One region of the Streptomyces sp. NPDC021356 genome, then DNA from elsewhere that is predicted to be linked to it. Evidence: riboswitches for the same ligand, from Rfam matches in the RefSeq annotation. Region 1 holds a riboswitch; each other region holds the start of a gene.

Region 1 (5,467 bases):
CGTACAGGTCGCCGGTGCGCAGCGAGGCACCGTTGGCGGTCATCTGGGCCAGTTGCTGGGCGGCCGTCCAGTACATGGTGGAGAAGGGCGGTTCGGACACGACGTGGCCGTTGATCGCGATGGAGATCCGCAGGTCGTAGCCGCCGGGCTCCTCCCCGGTGTCGTCCAGGTACGGCAGCAGCCGGTGCGTGCGGTGCGGTGGAGCCAGCCGCGCGTCCTCCAGGGCGTCCAGCGGAGTGATCCACGCCGACACCGACGTGGCGAACGACTTGCCGAGGAAGGGGCCGAGCGGGACGTACTCCCAGGCCTGGATGTCCCGTGCCGACCAGTCGTTGAGCAGACAGAGCCCGAAGACGTGCTCGCGGAAGTCCGCCAGGGCCACCGGCTGTCCGAGCCGCGAGGGCACGCCCACCACGAAACCGACCTCGGCCTCGATGTCCAGCCGGACGGAGGGCCCGAAGACGGGGGCGGGGTCGGTGGGCGCCTTCCGCTGTCCCGAGGGGCGTACGACGTCCGTGCCCGACACGACCACCGTGCCGGAGCGGCCGTGGTAACCGATCGGCAGGTGCTTCCAGTTGGGGGTCAGCGAGTCCCCGGCGTCGGGGCGGAAGATCTGGCCGACGTTGCGCGCGTGGTTCTCGGACGCGTAGAAGTCGACGTAGTCCGCGACCTCGAACGGCAGGTGGAGCGTGACCGAGGACAGTGGGTGCAGGAACTGTGCCACCGTCTCCTGGTGGGCGGGCACGGTCACCCACGCCGTCAGCGCACGCCGCACGTCCGACCAGGCGGTGCGGCCCGCGGCGAGCAGCGGGTTCAGGGTGGGCCGCGCCAGCAGGGCGGCGTAGGGGGAGCCGAGCGCCAGTGCCGCCGCGCCCGCGTCGAGGACGTGGTCGCCGAGCCGGACGCCGACGGTCCGTTCCTGCGATCCGGCGCGGGAGAAGACACCGTAGGGAAGGTTGTGTGGACCGAAGGGGTCGCCCTCGGGGACCTCGAAGGGGGGCATCGGGTTCTGCCTCTCTTTCGTGTGCCGTGCGTTCCGTGGGGCGCAGGCGGCGGCCGGGCCACACGGTCATGTGGTCGCGCCACACGTTACGGAAGAGGTGCCGTCTTGGGCAGGGGACAAAGAGTCCGCAATGTCTGGATTGGGCTTGCCGGGGCGGTCAATTGCGCCTCAGTGCCCTTGGAGACGGACGGGGCGGGCGGGGCGAACGGGGTGGGTCCGTCCCGCAGGAGGACGAACTGTGCGCGGAGCACGGCACCCCGAGCCCGACGGCCACCTTCCCGCAGTCGTACGACGGCACCGTGGCGTTCGCCGAGAAGGCGCGCTCCCGTTGGCGGCCACCCGGCCACCCGGCCGTCACCCGCCACCGACCCGGCCTCACCACCCGGCACCGACCCGGCCCCACCACCCGGCACCGCCGCCGCATGGGCGCGGCCCACCGGACACGACGCCCCGTTCCCGTGCGTCACCCGCGTGGCGGATGATCCGTATTCTCTGATCATGCCCGTTCGCCTCGCCCCCGCCCTCATCGCCACGGACCTGGACGGAACGCTGCTGCGCGGCGACGACACCCTGTCCGAGCGTTCCCTCGCCGCGCTCGCGCGGGTGGCGGCGGCGGGCGCCCGGCACCTCGTCGTGACCGGCCGGCCGGCACCGAGGGTGCGGTCGCTGCTCAAGGACCTGGGGTGCACGGGGCTCGCGGTCTGCGGCCAGGGCGCGCAGCTCTACGACGCCGGGGCGGACCGCCTGCTGTGGTCGGTGACGCTGGACCGGGAGACGGCCGAGACGGCGCTCGGCAAGATCGAGGCCGAGGTGGGCGAGGTGTACGCGGCGGTCGACCAGGACGGGGTGGACGGGCGCACGCTCATCGAGCCCGGGTACCGCATGCCGCACCCGACCCTGCCCGCCCAGCGGGTGGGGCGGCGCGACGACCTGTGGCGCGCGCCCATCAGCAAGGTGCTGCTCCGCCATCCCGGCCTGTCCGACGACGAACTCGCGGAGGCGGCCCGCGGTGTGGTCGGTTCCCTCGCCACGGTCACCATGTCGGGCCCGGGGACCGTGGAACTGCAGCCCCGCGGCATCACCAAGGCGACCGGTCTCGCGCTGGCCGCCGGGCGTCTGGGGCTGGGGCCCGAGGACACCCTCGCCTTCGGGGACATGCCGAACGACATCCCCATGTTCCGGTGGGCCGCCCGCGGGGTGGCGATGGCCGACGCCCACCCGGAGCTGAAGGCGGTCGCCGACGAGGTCACCACGTCGAACGAGGACGACGGCGTGGCCGTCGTCCTCGAGCGACTGTTCACCTGACTCGGTCGGCTCAGTACGCGCTGTAGACGTTGTCGATGGAGCCGTAGCGCGCGGCTGCGTAGTTGCAGGCGGCCGTGATGTTGGAGACCGGGTTGTAGATGTCGAACGACGTGCCGGCCACGTGGTAGGCGTTGAAGGTCGGCTGGATGACCTGGAGCAGGCCCTTGGACGGGATGCCCGCGGCGGCGTTGGAGTCCCAGTTGTTGATGGCCATCGGGTTGCCGGACGACTCGCGCATCACGTTGCGGTAGATGCCGTTGTACGTGCCGGGGATGCCCTTCTGGCCCATGATCGCGAGCGACTCGCGGATCCAGCCGTCCAGGGTGTTCGGGTAGGCGACGCTGCTCGCCGCCGTGGCGGTGGTCGTGGCCGTCGTGGTGGTGGCCGCGGAGGCGCTGGCGGCGCCGATCAGGGGCAGGGCGAGGACGGCGGCACCCGTGCCGGAGACGGCGAGGGTGCGGACGAGGCGAGCGGTGCGGGAACGGCGGTGACCGTTTGCGTGCATGGCGGATTCCTCTCCGTCGCCTGCGAGGTGAGCTGTCGGGTTCGGGCGGGGAGGTGCCCGGCCGCGCCCCGGAGGGCGCGGCTTCACCCCGAGCCGTTCCGGCGCGGCGTACGACGTGGGACGACGTACGCCGCTCCGGCCCGGCGACTTACCTGGGTCCCCCGCTCCTGCCATGAGTGGTTCGGTCGATGGATATCGGGCGGTGGCAGGATTCGGCGGTCCGCCCGACTGGCCGGGAACGTATGCGAGAGCACATGTCCCGAACAAGTACCTGATTCATACATCGCCCTAGTTGACCTTGTTCTGGGGTGTTTCGGGTGCTTGATCCTTTGCATTCGCCAAGGGTCAACTGGCTTGCGGAGGAAGGGGAGTGGGGGGTGTCCGGGGGGTGATGGGTCGGCGGTGCGAGCGTGACTCAACTCACGGAATAATCCACTGAGGAGCATTTACGGCCAAGAGGAATTGAAATACCAATAGGGGTAAATCGGACTCGCGGTGGTGAGGGTGAAGCGGAGGGGAGGGGGAATCGGGAACGAGGGTGTGGTGCGGGACGTGATGCGAAGGGTGGAAGGGTGACGGTCGTCACGCTTGGTGAGGCCGTGGCCCTGTTCGTACGTATGTATAGGCGGGGGCGGGTTCCGGGGAAGGGTGAGAGCAGGGAGGGGGCCGGGTAGGGAGGAGGGAGTCGATAAATATCTGTTCATATGTGGTGATCGAAAACATATCGGTCGTGATCCGATACCACCTGGCCTGTATCGGTGGGCGCTATCGGTGATCGAAACGTGACCGGATACGCTGACTTGAGTGATGGCAGCGACCTATCGACAAACCGTGTAACGCCAGCAGACACCAGCAGACAGGAGACCCCTCGTGACCGTCGTCGGGCCGTTCGGGCTGAGCGTGCGGGACCAGGCTCTCGAAGCCGATGTCCAGGCCGGGTTGGCGGCTGTCGAGGAAGGGCTGCTCGAAGCCACCAAGAGCGAGGTCCCGTTCATCACGGAGGCCGCTCAGCACCTCGTCAAGGCCGGCGGGAAGCGGTTCCGTCCGCTGCTCGTGATGCTCGCGGCCCAGTTCGGTGACCCGTACGCGCCGGGGGTCGTGCCGTCGGCCGTCGTCGTGGAGCTGACCCACCTGGCCACGCTCTACCACGACGACGTCATGGACGAGGCCGCCGTGCGGCGCGGAGTGGCCAGTGCGAACACTCGCTGGGGCAACTCGGTGGCGGTGCTCACCGGCGACTTCCTCTTCGCCCGGGCCTCGCAGATCCTCGCCGACCTCGGCCCGGAGGCCGTCCGGGTGCAGGCCCTGGCGTTCGAACGGCTGGTCACCGGGCAGATCCTGGAGACGGCGGGCCCGCAGGACGGCAGGGACCCCGTCGAGCACTACCTGGACGTACTGGGCGGCAAGACGGGATCCCTGGTGGCCGTGTCGTGCCGGTTCGGCGCGATGATGTCCGGGGCCGACGAGACCGTCGTTGACGTGCTCACGCAGTACGGGGAGCGGCTCGGCGTCGCCTTCCAGCTGGCGGACGACGTCCTGGACATCGCTTCCGACTCCCACGAGTCCGGCAAGACACCCGGCACCGACCTGCGCGAGGGCGTCGCGACCCTCCCGGTGCTGCGGCTGCGCGAGCGCGCGGCGCGGCTGGGGCTGGCCGAGGACATCGCCCTGTGTGAACTGCTCGACTCCGACCTGAGCGACGACGCGCGGCACGCCGAGGCGCTGGCGGCGCTGCGCGCGCATCCGGCTCTGGAACAGGCGCGCCGCGACACCGTCCGGTACGCGGAGGAGGCGCGGGCCGCACTGGCGCCGCTGCGCGAGTGCGACGCGAAGGCGGGGCTGCTCCAGCTGTGCGACGCGGTCGTGCACCGGGCCGGCTAGCCGGGCCCGGACCTCCAGGGGCCACCGGCTACCGGCCACCACCGGCCCGGCCCCGCTCACCTGGGCCGGAGGGCGGCGTCTCCACCCCGACCCCTACGGGGTGGTGGAGACTCCGCCCTTGTGTGTCATACCGCAGAGGTACACGGAGTTGGCTCCGGGGTCTGACGCTTTCGCGCGGCCGATTTGGTCAGATGGAAGCACGGACCACACCACTCCTCACCGATTCGGGTGAGAATGGCGGCTTGGGGTGGGAGAAGTGCACACGGGCAGCCGCCGCCGACGACGGAGGTAAGGCACACATGGCACCGTACGAATCCGACGACAGCAGGGACGCCGCGGAGGCCGACGGCAGGCACTCGGTGCGCCGCAAGGCCGCGCGCTACGTCGTCCCGGTCGCGGTGGTGGGGGTGGCGGCGGCGACCATCGGGCTCGTCCCGGCACTCGCCGACTCCGGCGACCCTCACCTGCCGAAGATCACCGCACAGCAACTGATCGAGAAGATCGCCAAGTCGGACGTCGAGCGACTGTCCGGCACGGTCAGGATCACCACCGACCTCGGCCTGCCGAACCTCGGCGGCCTGGAGAGCAGCCTCGCCTCCGGCGCCGTCAAGGGCGGCGGCGACGGATCGTCCGCCGATCCCACCTCCAAGCTGACCGGGCTGATCTCCGGCACGCACACGCTGCGCGTCGCCGCCGACGGACCGGACCGGCAGAAGCTCTCGCTGATCGAGAACGCCGCCGAGTACAACCTCATCCACAACGGCAAGGACATC
Region 2 (5,467 bases), on a different contig from region 1:
CCGGACCCCGCCCCGCAGGCCCCACCGGACCGCCCCGGAAACCCCGTCGGACCGCCCGGAAACCCCACCGGACTGCTCCGGAAACCCCACCGGATTGCTCCGTAGGTCCCACCGGATTGCTCCCGCGACCCCACCGGAACGCTCCCGGAACCCCGCCTGAACCCCGGCAACGGGCCACTGCACGCCCGCGCACAGCACGCCCGCGCACAGCCCGCACCCGAACCGCCCGCCCCCGTCCCTCCACCTTCCGCCGAAGTCCCGCCCGCCGCCCGTGCGTCGGCCCCGCCCGGGCGCGTCGTCCTGCCGCCCGCACGCCCCGCCCGCGTGCCTCCCCAGCGCCGTCTGCTCCCGCTCCCGACCCCGTCCGCGCCCCCGGCTCCGCTCCGGCCCCGCCCCCCCCGACCCCACCCCCACTTCGATCTCGCTCTGGGCGTACCCCCGCCGGGAACTTCGCCAGGCGTCCGCACGCTTGCATAAGGTGGCAGGACCGGCAGGAACAGGGCGGTTCCCGGACCGCCATCGCGATCGAAGGGACGTACATGCCCAAGGGTCACACGGCCACAGCCGAGGCAGGCTCCGGCGGCCTGACAGCGACCGAGCACCGTCTGGCCAACGGCCTGCGCGTGGTGCTCTCCGAGGACCACCTGACCCCGGTCGCGGCGGTGTGCCTCTGGTACGACGTCGGCTCCCGCCACGAGGTCAAGGGACGTACCGGTCTGGCTCACCTTTTCGAGCACCTGATGTTCCAGGGCTCCGCCCAGGTGAAGGGGAACGGTCACTTCGAACTGGTGCAGGGCGCCGGCGGCTCGCTCAACGGCACCACCAGCTTCGAACGCACCAACTACTTCGAGACCATGCCCGCCCACCAGCTGGAGCTGGCGCTCTGGCTGGAGGCCGACCGCATGGGCTCCCTGCTCGCCGCCCTGGACGACGAGTCGATGGAGAACCAGCGCGACGTCGTCAAGAACGAGCGCCGCCAGCGCTACGACAACGTCCCCTACGGGACCGCCTTCGAGCGGCTGACCGCCCTCGCCTACCCGGAGGGCCACCCGTACCACCACACGCCGATCGGGTCCATGGCGGACCTGGACGCGGCCACCCTGGAGGACGCGCGCGCGTTCTTCCGGACGTACTACGCGCCGAACAACGCGGTCCTCTCGGTCGTCGGCGACATCGACCCGCAGCAGACCCTCGCGTGGATCGAGAAGTACTTCGGCTCCATCGAGTCCCACGACGGCAAGCCCCAGCCCCGCGACGGCTCGCTGCCCGACGTCCTCGGCGGGCAGCTGCGCGAGGTCGTCGAGGAGGAGGTCCCGGCCCGCGCCCTGATGGCCGCCTACCGGCTCCCGCACGACGGCACGCGCGCGTGCGACGCGGCCGACCTCGCCCTGACCGTCCTCGGCGGCGGCGAGTCCTCCCGGCTGTACAACCGCCTGGTGCGCCGCGACCGTACCGCCGTCGCGGCCGGGTTCGGCCTGCTGCGGCTGGCCGGCGCGCCCTCCCTGGGCTGGCTCGACGTGAAGACCTCCGGCGACGTCGAGGTACCGGTCATCGAGACCGCCATCGACGAGGAGCTGGCCCGCTTCGCCGAGGAGGGCCCGACCGCCGAGGAGATGGAGCGCGCCCAGGCCCAGCTGGAGCGCGAGTGGCTGGACCGGCTCGGCACCGTCGCGGGCCGCGCCGACGAACTGTGCCGCTACGCCGTCCTGTTCGGCGACCCGCAGCTCGCCCTGACCGCCGTCCAGCGCGTACTGGAGGTGACGCCCGAGGAGGTCCAGGAGGTCGCCAAGGCCCGTCTGCGCCCCGACAACCGCGCGGTCCTCGTCTACGAGCCGACCGCCCCCGACGCACAGGAGCAGGCACCGGACGCGGACGCCGCGGCCGGCGAAGACACCGAGGAGACGGCGAAGTGACCGAGCTGGCCACCATGGACTTCCACCCCCGCCCCCAGGCGGGCGAGGCCCGGCCGTGGGCGTTCCCGGCCCCCGAGCGCGGCACGCTGGACAACGGCCTGACGGTGCTGCGCTGCCACCGTCCCGGCCAGCAGGTCGTCGCCGTCGAGGTGCTCCTCGACGCGCCCCTGGACGCCGAGCCGGCCGGCCTGGACGGCGTCGCCACCATCATGGCGCGGGCCTTCTCCGAGGGCACCGACAAGCACTCCGCCGAGGAGTTCGCCGCCGAGCTGGAGCGCGCGGGCGCCACCCTGGACACCCACGCCGACCACCCCGGCGTACGGCTCAGCCTGGAGGTCCCGGCCTCCCGCCTGGCCAAGGGGCTCGGGCTGCTCTCCGACGCACTGAGGGCGCCCGCGTTCGCCGAGTCCGAGGTCGAGCGGCTGGTGCGCAACCGGCTCGACGAGATCCCGCACGAGCTGGCCAACCCCTCCCGCCGCGCCGCCAAGGAACTCTCCAAGGAGCTGTTCCCGGCCGGCACGCGCATGTCGCGGCCGCGCCAGGGCACGGAGGAGACCGTCCGCGCCGTCGACGCCTCCGCCGTCCGCGCCTTCTACGACCGGCACGTGCGGCCCGCGACCGCCACCGCCGTGGTCGTCGGCGACCTCACCGGCATCGACCTCGGCGAACTGCTCGGCGAGACCCTGGGCGCCTGGACCGGCTCGCCGGCCGAGCCGCGGCCGGTGCCGCCGGTCACCGCCGACGACACCGGCCGTGTGGTGATCGTGGACCGGCCCGGCGCCGTGCAGACGCAGCTGCTCATCGGCCGCGTCGGACCCGACCGGCACGACCGCGTGTGGCCCGCCCAGGTGCTCGGCACCTACTGCCTGGGCGGCACCCTCACCTCCCGCCTGGACCGCGTCCTGCGCGAGGAGAAGGGCTACACCTACGGGGTGCGCTCGTTCGGCCAGGTGCTGCGCTCCGCGCCCGACGGCACCGGCGCGGCGATGCTCGCGATCAGCGGCTCGGTCGACACGCCCAACACCGGCCCGGCCCTGGACGACCTCTTCACGGTGCTGCGCAAGCTCGCCGCCGAGGGGCTCACCGAGGCCGAGCGGGACGTCGCCGTGCAGAACCTCGTCGGTGTGGCGCCGCTCAAGTACGAGACGGCCGCCGCCGTGGCGAGCACGCTGGCCGACCAGGTCGAGCAGCACCTGCCGGACGACTACCAGGCGACGCTCTATCAGCAGCTCGCCGAGACCGGCACGGTGGAGGCCACCGCGGCGGTCGTCAGCGCGTTCCCGGTGGACCGGCTGGTGACGGTTCTCGTCGGTGACGCGGCGCAGATCAGGGAGCCCGTCGAAGCCGTCGGCGCCGGCCCGGTGACCGTCGTCGCCGCCGAGTAACGAAGGCCGGGAGCCGCGGGGGTGACCGAGAGGCAGCTACGCGGGAGCCCCGGAGAAGACCGAGAGTCAGGTACGCGGGAGGCCCTGGTGACCGAGGCGTCACCAGGGCCCCGTGATGTCCGGATTGCGGGAGAGACCGCCTGTCTGCCCTGTGGGCTGCGCTACAAAAACGCGGATCCGTTTGGGATGCGGAAGCGGCCCCGTCTAGCGTCGGTCCGGCTGTTCGTCGGGCAGTGCGCCGCACCCGCGGCACCGGACAGTCATCGCCGAGTCCCCGTACGGCGCGAGCCAGGGGAGCCGGGGACCCACGCAGTCCCTGGGGTGAATCGGACACCGCGCGCCGCGCGCGGGGCCCGTAGGAGACCTTCCTGCTCCGAACCCGTCAGCTAACCCGGTAGGCGAGAGGGAAGGAAAGGACCAGCCACCACATGGCGTTCACGCGCGCCACCGGGAAGCACCGTCGCCCCAGCCGGATGCAGCGAACCACCGCCCGCGCGGCGGGCGTAGCGGCCCTCACCACCACCGGTGTCATCGGCACCCTCGCCGCCTCCCCGGCCCTCGCCGCCGAGACCCCCGCCCCGGCGGACACGGGGCTCACCCCGGTCGTCACCCTCGGCGACACCGTGGCCGAACGGGTCGACGCGCAGGCCACCGCCCAGCTGGATGCGGCCCGGCAGAAGCAGGCCGAGGAGGCCGCGCGCAAGCGGGCCGCCGAGCAGGCGAAGAAGGCGCGCGAGGCCAAGGAGCGGGCCGCCCGCGAGGCCGAGCGCCGGCGCCTCAACACCTTCGTGCCGCCGATCACCGGCTCCTACGTCTCCACCGGCTACAAGACCGGTGGCTCCCTGTGGTCCTCCGGTTCCCACACCGGCATCGACTTCCATGCCGCCGCCGGCACCGAGGTGCACGCGGTCGGCGTCGGCACCGTCGTGCAGACCGGCTGGGGCGGGGCGTACGGCAACCAGATCGTGATCAGGATGGCCGACGGCATGTACACCCAGTACGGTCACCTGTCGTCCATCGGCGTCTCGGTGGGCCAGCAGGTCACGCCAGGTCAGCAGATCGGCCTGTCCGGCGCCACCGGCAACGCCACCGGCCCGCACCTCCACTTCGAGGCGCGCACCACCCCGGACTACGGCTCGGACGTCGACCCGATCGCCTACCTCCGCAAGCACGGCGTGCCCGTCTGAGGCGGCACACGCCCGAGGGCGTGAAGCGCTGACCGTCAGGCAGAGCCCCGGCCCACCGGCCGGGGCTCTCCGCATTCCGGCGCCTGTTTCCGTACTTCAGCACTTCCGCACTTCCGCACTTCCGCACTTCCGTGCTTCCGTGCTTCCGTGCTTCCGTGCTGTCCAAAAAAATATCCCCGGATTCCTTCACGCCGTCGGAAATTCCCGCGCGTTGTCATAGAGTCACGGAACACGCGTTCATCGCGGGAGTTCCACGGGGATCAATGCGGAGGTCGGTCATGCGCGTTCCGGCGCACGCGGTGTGCACGGCGATCCGGGACGACATCGTCGCCGGGGTCCACGAACGCGGCACCAGGCTCACCGAGGAAGTCCTCGCACGCCGCTACGGCGTCTCGCGCGTGCCCGTGCGCGAGGCGCTGCGCACCCTGGAGGCCGAGGGCTTCGTCGTGACCCGGCGGCACGCGGGCGCCTGCGTCGCCGAGCCGACCGAGCAGGAGGCCGCCGACCTGCTGGAGATGCGCCTCCTGCTGGAGCCGCTGGGTGCCGCGCGGGCCGCCCAGCGGCGCACCGAGGCCCATCTGAAGGTGCTGCGAGGCCTGGTCAGGCTGGGGCAGGAGCGGGCGGTGAGCGGCGGCGGCGAGGAACTGCGGTCCCTGGCGGCCTGGTTCCACGAGACCCTGGCCCAGGCCTGCGGCAGCGCCGCGCTGAGCACCGTACTGGCGCAGGTGCGGCACAAGATCGCCTGGATGTACGGGGTGCCGGACGCGGCCGACCCGGTGGAGGCGTGGGCCGAGCACGGGGCGATCACGGACGCCGTGGCACGCGGCGACACCGAACGCGCCCGGGCACTCGCCGCCCTGCACACCGAACGGGTGACCGCCGCGCACCGAGTGAGGACTCTGAAACGTCCCCTCAACACATCGGGCGGACGGAATTAACACGACTGCGGTATACAAAGAGGAAATCGCCTGAGGGGTTGCCC
Region 3 (5,467 bases), on a different contig from region 1:
TTTGACGTGGTCGCGCGCCGTCACCTGTCCTGGCGCATCCCCGCGATGAAGTCCAGCGAGTCCTCGATCGACAGGGCATGGAACCGAAGGGTGTCGAAGGCCTCCGTGTAGGCCTCCAGGTCTTCTTTCCGTTCGAGATGGAAGCTACGCGTCAAGTGGTCAAGAACGACCACATCCAGATCAGAAGTGTTCGAAAATGAGAAGATGACGAAAGGGCCGGTCACGCCGATGTGCGCCCCGGCGGCGAACGGCAGGACCTGCAAGGACACTTGGGGCAGCCGCGCCGCCTCGGTCAGCCGCTCCAGCTGCCGGGCCATGATCTCGGGGCCGCCGACCTCCCGGCGCAGCACCGCCTCGTCCAGCACCGCGTTCAGCGTGAGCGGCCGGTCGGACCGCAGCACGGCCTGACGGGCCAGCCGCACCTCCACCAGCGCGTCCAGCCGGTCGTCGTCGAGTCCGTCCACGGCGGCCCGCGTCACCGCACGGGCGTACTCCGGTGTCTGGAGCAGCCCGGGGACGACCGAGGTCTCCAGCGTGCGCATCGCGCTCGCCTGTGACTCCAGACTGATGAAGTCCCGGTACGTCGGGGGCAGTACGCCGCGATAGGCGTGCCACCAGTGGTGCCGGCCGTCGCCGTCGTCGGAGCCCGCCAGCACCAGCAGCAGTTCCCGCAGCTGGGAGTCGCGGACCGCGTAGGCGTCCAGCAGTAACCGCACATCGGCCGGTTTCACCCCACTGGCGCCGGTCTCGATCCGGCTCACCTTCGACTGGTGCCAGCCCACGAGCCGGGCCGCCTCGCCGCTGGTGAGACCCGCGCCGGTGCGCAGGCTGCGCAGTTCGGCTCCGAGCTTGCGGCGGCGCACCGCGGGACCGTGCTGCATGGGACCGGCTCCTCACTACTTTCCCGGAAGGGTGTCAAATACGGTCTCCCGTCGCAGAGTTCACCGCTTCGAGGGACAGATATATGCACATCTCGGTGGATCGCCATCCGGGACCGGCCCGGTGGTGGCAATCTGGCGGCGAACCACCAGTCCGGGACCGTACTCGAAACCATCCGCTCCGTGTCCAACCGCGGTCCCGCGGGAAAGGGACGACGTCGCCATGGCAGACCACCTGGAAGCATCCGTCACTCTGCCGAGCGATCCCGCCTCGGTGGCGGTCGCCCGAAGCTACGCGGTCGGCACGCTGGCGGAGTGGGGCCTGCCGTCGGAGACGGACACCGCGGACACCGTGCGGCTCATCGTCTCGGAACTCGCCACCAACGCCGTACAGCACACCCTCGGCCAGTCGCCCACCTTCAGGGTGGACCTCGTCCTCGACCGCGACGAACAACTGCGCATCGGGGTCACCGACAGCCACCCGCGGTTCCCCAGACGACTGCCGGCCGCTGTCCAGCAGGACAACGGCCGGGGCATGGTGATCATCCGGTGCCTCACCGCGGAGTGCGGCGGCAGGGTGACCGTGCGGCCCACCCGTGAGGGCGGCAAGACGGTCAGCGTGGACCTCCCGTGGCCGGTGCGCCCCCAACCGGTCACGGCGGCGGGACGGCAGGAGCCCTAGGCGTACGGCCCTGTCGGCGGCTTCGTCGGTGTCCCCGACCGCCGCCCGGGGGCGGTGGCGACGCCCGCCGGGACCGCCGCCGCTTCCCGGGCGGGTCAGCTGACCCGGCCGTACCAGACGCTCCTGGTCCAGATCTTCTCCAGCTTCACCACGTCCCCGGTCTTCGGGGCGTGCCAGATCCTGCCCGAGCCGGCGTAGATGCCGACGTGGTAGACGTACGAGCCGGAGTGGAAGAACACCAGGTCTCCGGCCCGGCGGCTCCTGGAGGAGATGTGCCGCGACTTGTTGTATTGCTGCGCGGCCGTGCGGGGCAGCTTCTTGCCCGCCCTCTTGAAGGAGTACAGCGTCAGACCGGAGCAGTCGAACCTGCGCGGGCCCGTTGCGCCCCACTGGTAAGGGGAGCCCTTCTTGGACGCCGCGATCTGCAGCGCCTTCGTCGCCATGGTCGCGGCCGAGGCGTCGGAGGCGACGCCGGGCACCACGATCGAGCCGCCGACGGCGGCGAGGGTCAGGGCCGAGGCCGTGCCGGCCCGGGCCATGAGCGACGGGACACGATTGAGCGCAGTCATGCGCAACCCTTCGTCAGCCGCCTGTGAAGGATGACCTGTCGGATTCGGGCTGGCGAAGTAGCCCGGCCGCCCGCAAGCGGCTTCACCCCAAGGGCTGCTCGGCCCGGTCATGGTGTGACCGTGCCGGCGACCCGTCGTGCTCGGGTCCTCCACTCCTGCCGATCCACTTCCGTCGACCGGTCATCCGGGCGGCGGCAGGACTCGGCGTCCGCCCGGACCGCCCCGCCGTTGTGGCGGGGGCTTGTCGTCAGACAGGGATCTTCACCTATGGATGTCAGAAAATCCCAACGGAACGGGTCCTTTGTGCTGTTACTCACCACTCGCCCGTTCGGGTGGACGGTCGTGCGCTCGAACAACTGTCCGTGCACCCCGCAAGCCCGGGACCAGCAGCGGAAGATGTCGTTCCGCCATCCGGGAACGCGCGCCGTGCAACCCGAACGGCCCTGGAAAAAGAACGTTTGCCTACGCCGAAAGGAGGTACACCATTTGGGCCGTTTCGGCCCTCGTCCGCCGCAGGTGCCGGGGCCCTGCGGCGGACGGGTCCCGCGCCGCCCGCCTCCGGTCGTGCGCGCGGCCCTCATGCAGCAAGCTGGAGGCGGAACTCCGGCCGTTCGACGACCCAGGGGATCTCCATGGCGTTCTTCGCGATGTCCAGGCGGCACCCGCTCCAGCCGCTGTCCGTCACGGACCTGGTGGCGGAGCACGAGCGGCTGCACGAGGAGATCGACCAGTTGCAGCGCGCCCTGACGTCGCACGCCGTCATCGACCAGGCCATCGGGGCGCTGGTGGCCGTCGGGCGCGTCCCGCCGGACGGTGCCTGGCGGGTCCTGCGCGAGGTCTCGCAGCGCACCAACACGAAGGTGCGCACGGTCGCCGAGCACATCCTGAAGTTCGCCCAGGGCGGTGCGCTCTCGGACACCGAGCTGGAGGAGCTGAGGCGGGCGCTCGACCGCCAGGCCGCACGCGGGTCCGCGCGCCGCTGCGCGCCCTGAACAGCCCCGAGCCCTCCCGGCGCGCCGCTCCCTCCCCGCGCCCCGCCCGCGCGCACAGCGCCCCGCCCTGCCCGCGCGCACGGCGCCCGCAGGGCGCGCGCCGAACCGGCTCCGCTGAGCGGAACACCGTACGCCGGTTATCGGATTGGCAAAGAAGGTCAACAACCCCTGTTCTCAGACACCTCACAGCCGGAAGGATCCGCCGTACTCGATTCGCAACGATGTACGGGGAGGTCCCACTTGAGGGTCATGAGACCGAAGAACCGGGCTGTCGCGCTCGGTTCGGCCGGCGCGCTGGTGACGGCGACCCTGATAGCCGGCGCCGTGGCGGCCCCCGCGGCCAGCGCGGACAGCCGCCACGGCCAGGATCGTGAGGCCCGCGGCGCGGCGATCGCCGCGGACCGCGCCGCCAGGACCGGCATCGACTGGCAGGACTGCCCCGCCGACTGGGGGCTGGCCAAGCCCATCCAGTGCGGCTACGTCTCGGTGCCGCTCGACTACGCGCACCCGTACGGCAAGCAGATCAAGCTCGCCGTCGACCGCATCGGCAACACCGGCACCAAGGGTGAGCGCCAGGGCGCCCTCGTCTACAACCCGGGCGGACCGGGTGGCTCCGGCCTGCGGTTCCCGGCCCGGGTCACCGCCAAGAACCCCGTCTGGGCCAATGTGGCCAAGGCCTACGACTTCGTCGGCTTCGACCCGCGCGGTGTCGGCCACTCCACGCCCATCTCCTGCGCGGACCCGCAGGAGTACGTGAAGGCGCCCAAGGCGGACCCGGTGCCCGACTCCGAGGCCGACAAGCGCGCCCAGCGCAAGCTGGCCCGCGAGTACGCCGACGGCTGCTACGACCGCACCGGCCGCGCGATGCTCGAGCAGATGACGACGCCGAACACCGCCCGCGACCTGGACGTCATCCGCGCCGCGCTCGGCGAGAAGAAGATCAACTACCTGGGTGTCTCCTACGGCACCTACCTCGGGGCCGTCTACGGCACGTTGTTCCCGGGCCACGTGCGCCGGATGCTCGTCGACAGCGTCGTCAACCCGGCCCAGGAGAACATCTGGTACGAGGCCAACCTCAACCAGGACATCGCCTTCGAGGGCCGCTGGAAGGACTGGCAGGACTGGGTCGCCAAGAACGACGCCAGCTTCCACCTGGGCACCAACCGCGCCGCCGTCCAGGCCAAGTGGCTCCAGCTGCGCGCCACCGCGAAGCAGCACCCGATCGGCGGAGTGGTCGGCCCGGCCGAGCTGCTCGGCTTCTTCCAGACCGCCCCGTACTACGACTCCTCCTGGGTGCCGGTGGCGACGGCGTTCAGCAAGTACTTCGCCGGTGACGCCCAGCCGCTGATCAACGCCGCCGCCCCCGACATGAGCGACATCGCGGGCAACATCGCCACGGAGAACAGCAACGCGGTCTACACCGCCGTCGAGTGCGCCGACGCCAAGTGGCCCACCAGCTGGCACAAGTGGGACCGGGACAACACCCGGCTCAACGCCCAGTACCCGTTCCTGACCTGGTCCAACGCATGGATGAACCTGCCGTGCGCCACCTGGCCGGTCAAGCAGCGGACCCCGCTGGACGTCAAGACCGGCAAGGGTCTGCCGCCGGTCCTGATCGTGCAGTCCACACGCGACGCCGCCACCCCGTACCCGGGCGCCGTCGAGCTGCACAAGCGCTTCAAGGGCTCCCGGCTGATCACCGAGAAGGACGCGGGCTCCCACGGCGTGACCGGTCTGGTCAACCCGTGCATCAACGCGCGGGTGGACGCCTACCTGCTCACCGGCGAGGTGGACCGGGCGGACGTGACCTGCGGTCCGCACGCGACGCCGAAGCCGTAACACCGGGCACCGCGCGCGAAGGGGCGGCCGGATCTCCCGGCCGTCCCTTCGGTACGTCCGCCACACCGCCGGCCTGGCCCCCGGCCGCCGGTGAGCGGGTCAGCGGGGCCGCGGGAACCTGCGTTCCCTGCCGCTCTCGGCGACGGCGGCCTGCTCGGCCTTGGCCACGGCCGCGTACTGATCGACGTACTCCTGCCCGGACAGGGACAGGACGGCGTACATGATCTCGTCGGTGACGGCGCGCAGGATCGCCTTCTCGTCCTCCATCCCGGCGTAGCGGGAGAAGTCCAGGGGGCGGCCGAAACGGATGACCACGGGGTGGATCCTCGGGACGACCCGGCCCGGGGGCTGCGCCTCGAACGTGCCGATCATCGCGCAGGGGATCACCGGCACCCCGGCCTTGAGCGCCAGCACCGCGACACCGACCTTGCCCTTGTAGAGGCGGCCGTCGTGCGACCGGGTGCCTTCCGGATAGATACCGAGGAGTTCGCCCCTGCCGAGCACCCC

What was found. A riboswitch is a leader RNA that binds a small molecule or an ion and turns the genes downstream of it on or off. The one in region 1 is predicted to bind cyclic di-AMP.
Region 2: it holds a riboswitch for cyclic di-AMP, as region 1 does, so the genes downstream of both, AB0G56_RS04605 (peptidoglycan DD-metalloendopeptidase family protein) here and AB0G56_RS40915 (transglycosylase SLT domain-containing protein) in region 1, are expected to answer to the same signal.
Region 3: it holds a riboswitch for cyclic di-AMP, as region 1 does, so the genes downstream of both, AB0G56_RS18240 (C40 family peptidase) here and AB0G56_RS40915 (transglycosylase SLT domain-containing protein) in region 1, are expected to answer to the same signal.

What each region holds. Positions count from the first base shown of each region.
Region 1 covers NZ_JBFACU010000069.1:9,217-14,683, reverse strand. The annotation lists gene fahA (fumarylacetoacetase) at 1-1,003, opposite strand, end outside; gene AB0G56_RS40920 (HAD family hydrolase) at 1,502-2,308, shown strand; gene AB0G56_RS40915 (transglycosylase SLT domain-containing protein) at 2,319-2,813, opposite strand; cyclic di-AMP (ydaO/yuaA leader) riboswitch at 2,818-3,010, opposite strand; gene AB0G56_RS40910 (polyprenyl synthetase family protein) at 3,684-4,694, shown strand; gene AB0G56_RS40905 (DUF2092 domain-containing protein) at 4,994-5,467, shown strand, end outside.
Region 2 covers NZ_JBFACU010000003.1:103,809-109,275, forward strand. The annotation lists gene AB0G56_RS04595 (pitrilysin family protein) at 540-1,913, shown strand; gene AB0G56_RS04600 (pitrilysin family protein) at 1,910-3,298, shown strand; cyclic di-AMP (ydaO/yuaA leader) riboswitch at 3,553-3,714, shown strand; gene AB0G56_RS04605 (peptidoglycan DD-metalloendopeptidase family protein) at 3,727-4,485, shown strand; gene AB0G56_RS04610 (GntR family transcriptional regulator) at 4,764-5,423, shown strand.
Region 3 covers NZ_JBFACU010000012.1:98,154-103,620, forward strand. The annotation lists gene AB0G56_RS18230 (helix-turn-helix transcriptional regulator) at 21-881, opposite strand; gene AB0G56_RS18235 (ATP-binding protein) at 1,102-1,560, shown strand; gene AB0G56_RS18240 (C40 family peptidase) at 1,656-2,129, opposite strand; cyclic di-AMP (ydaO/yuaA leader) riboswitch at 2,133-2,346, opposite strand; gene AB0G56_RS18245 (ANTAR domain-containing protein) at 2,762-3,121, shown strand; gene AB0G56_RS18250 (alpha/beta hydrolase) at 3,371-4,960, shown strand; gene AB0G56_RS18255 (lysophospholipid acyltransferase family protein) at 5,060-5,467, opposite strand, start outside.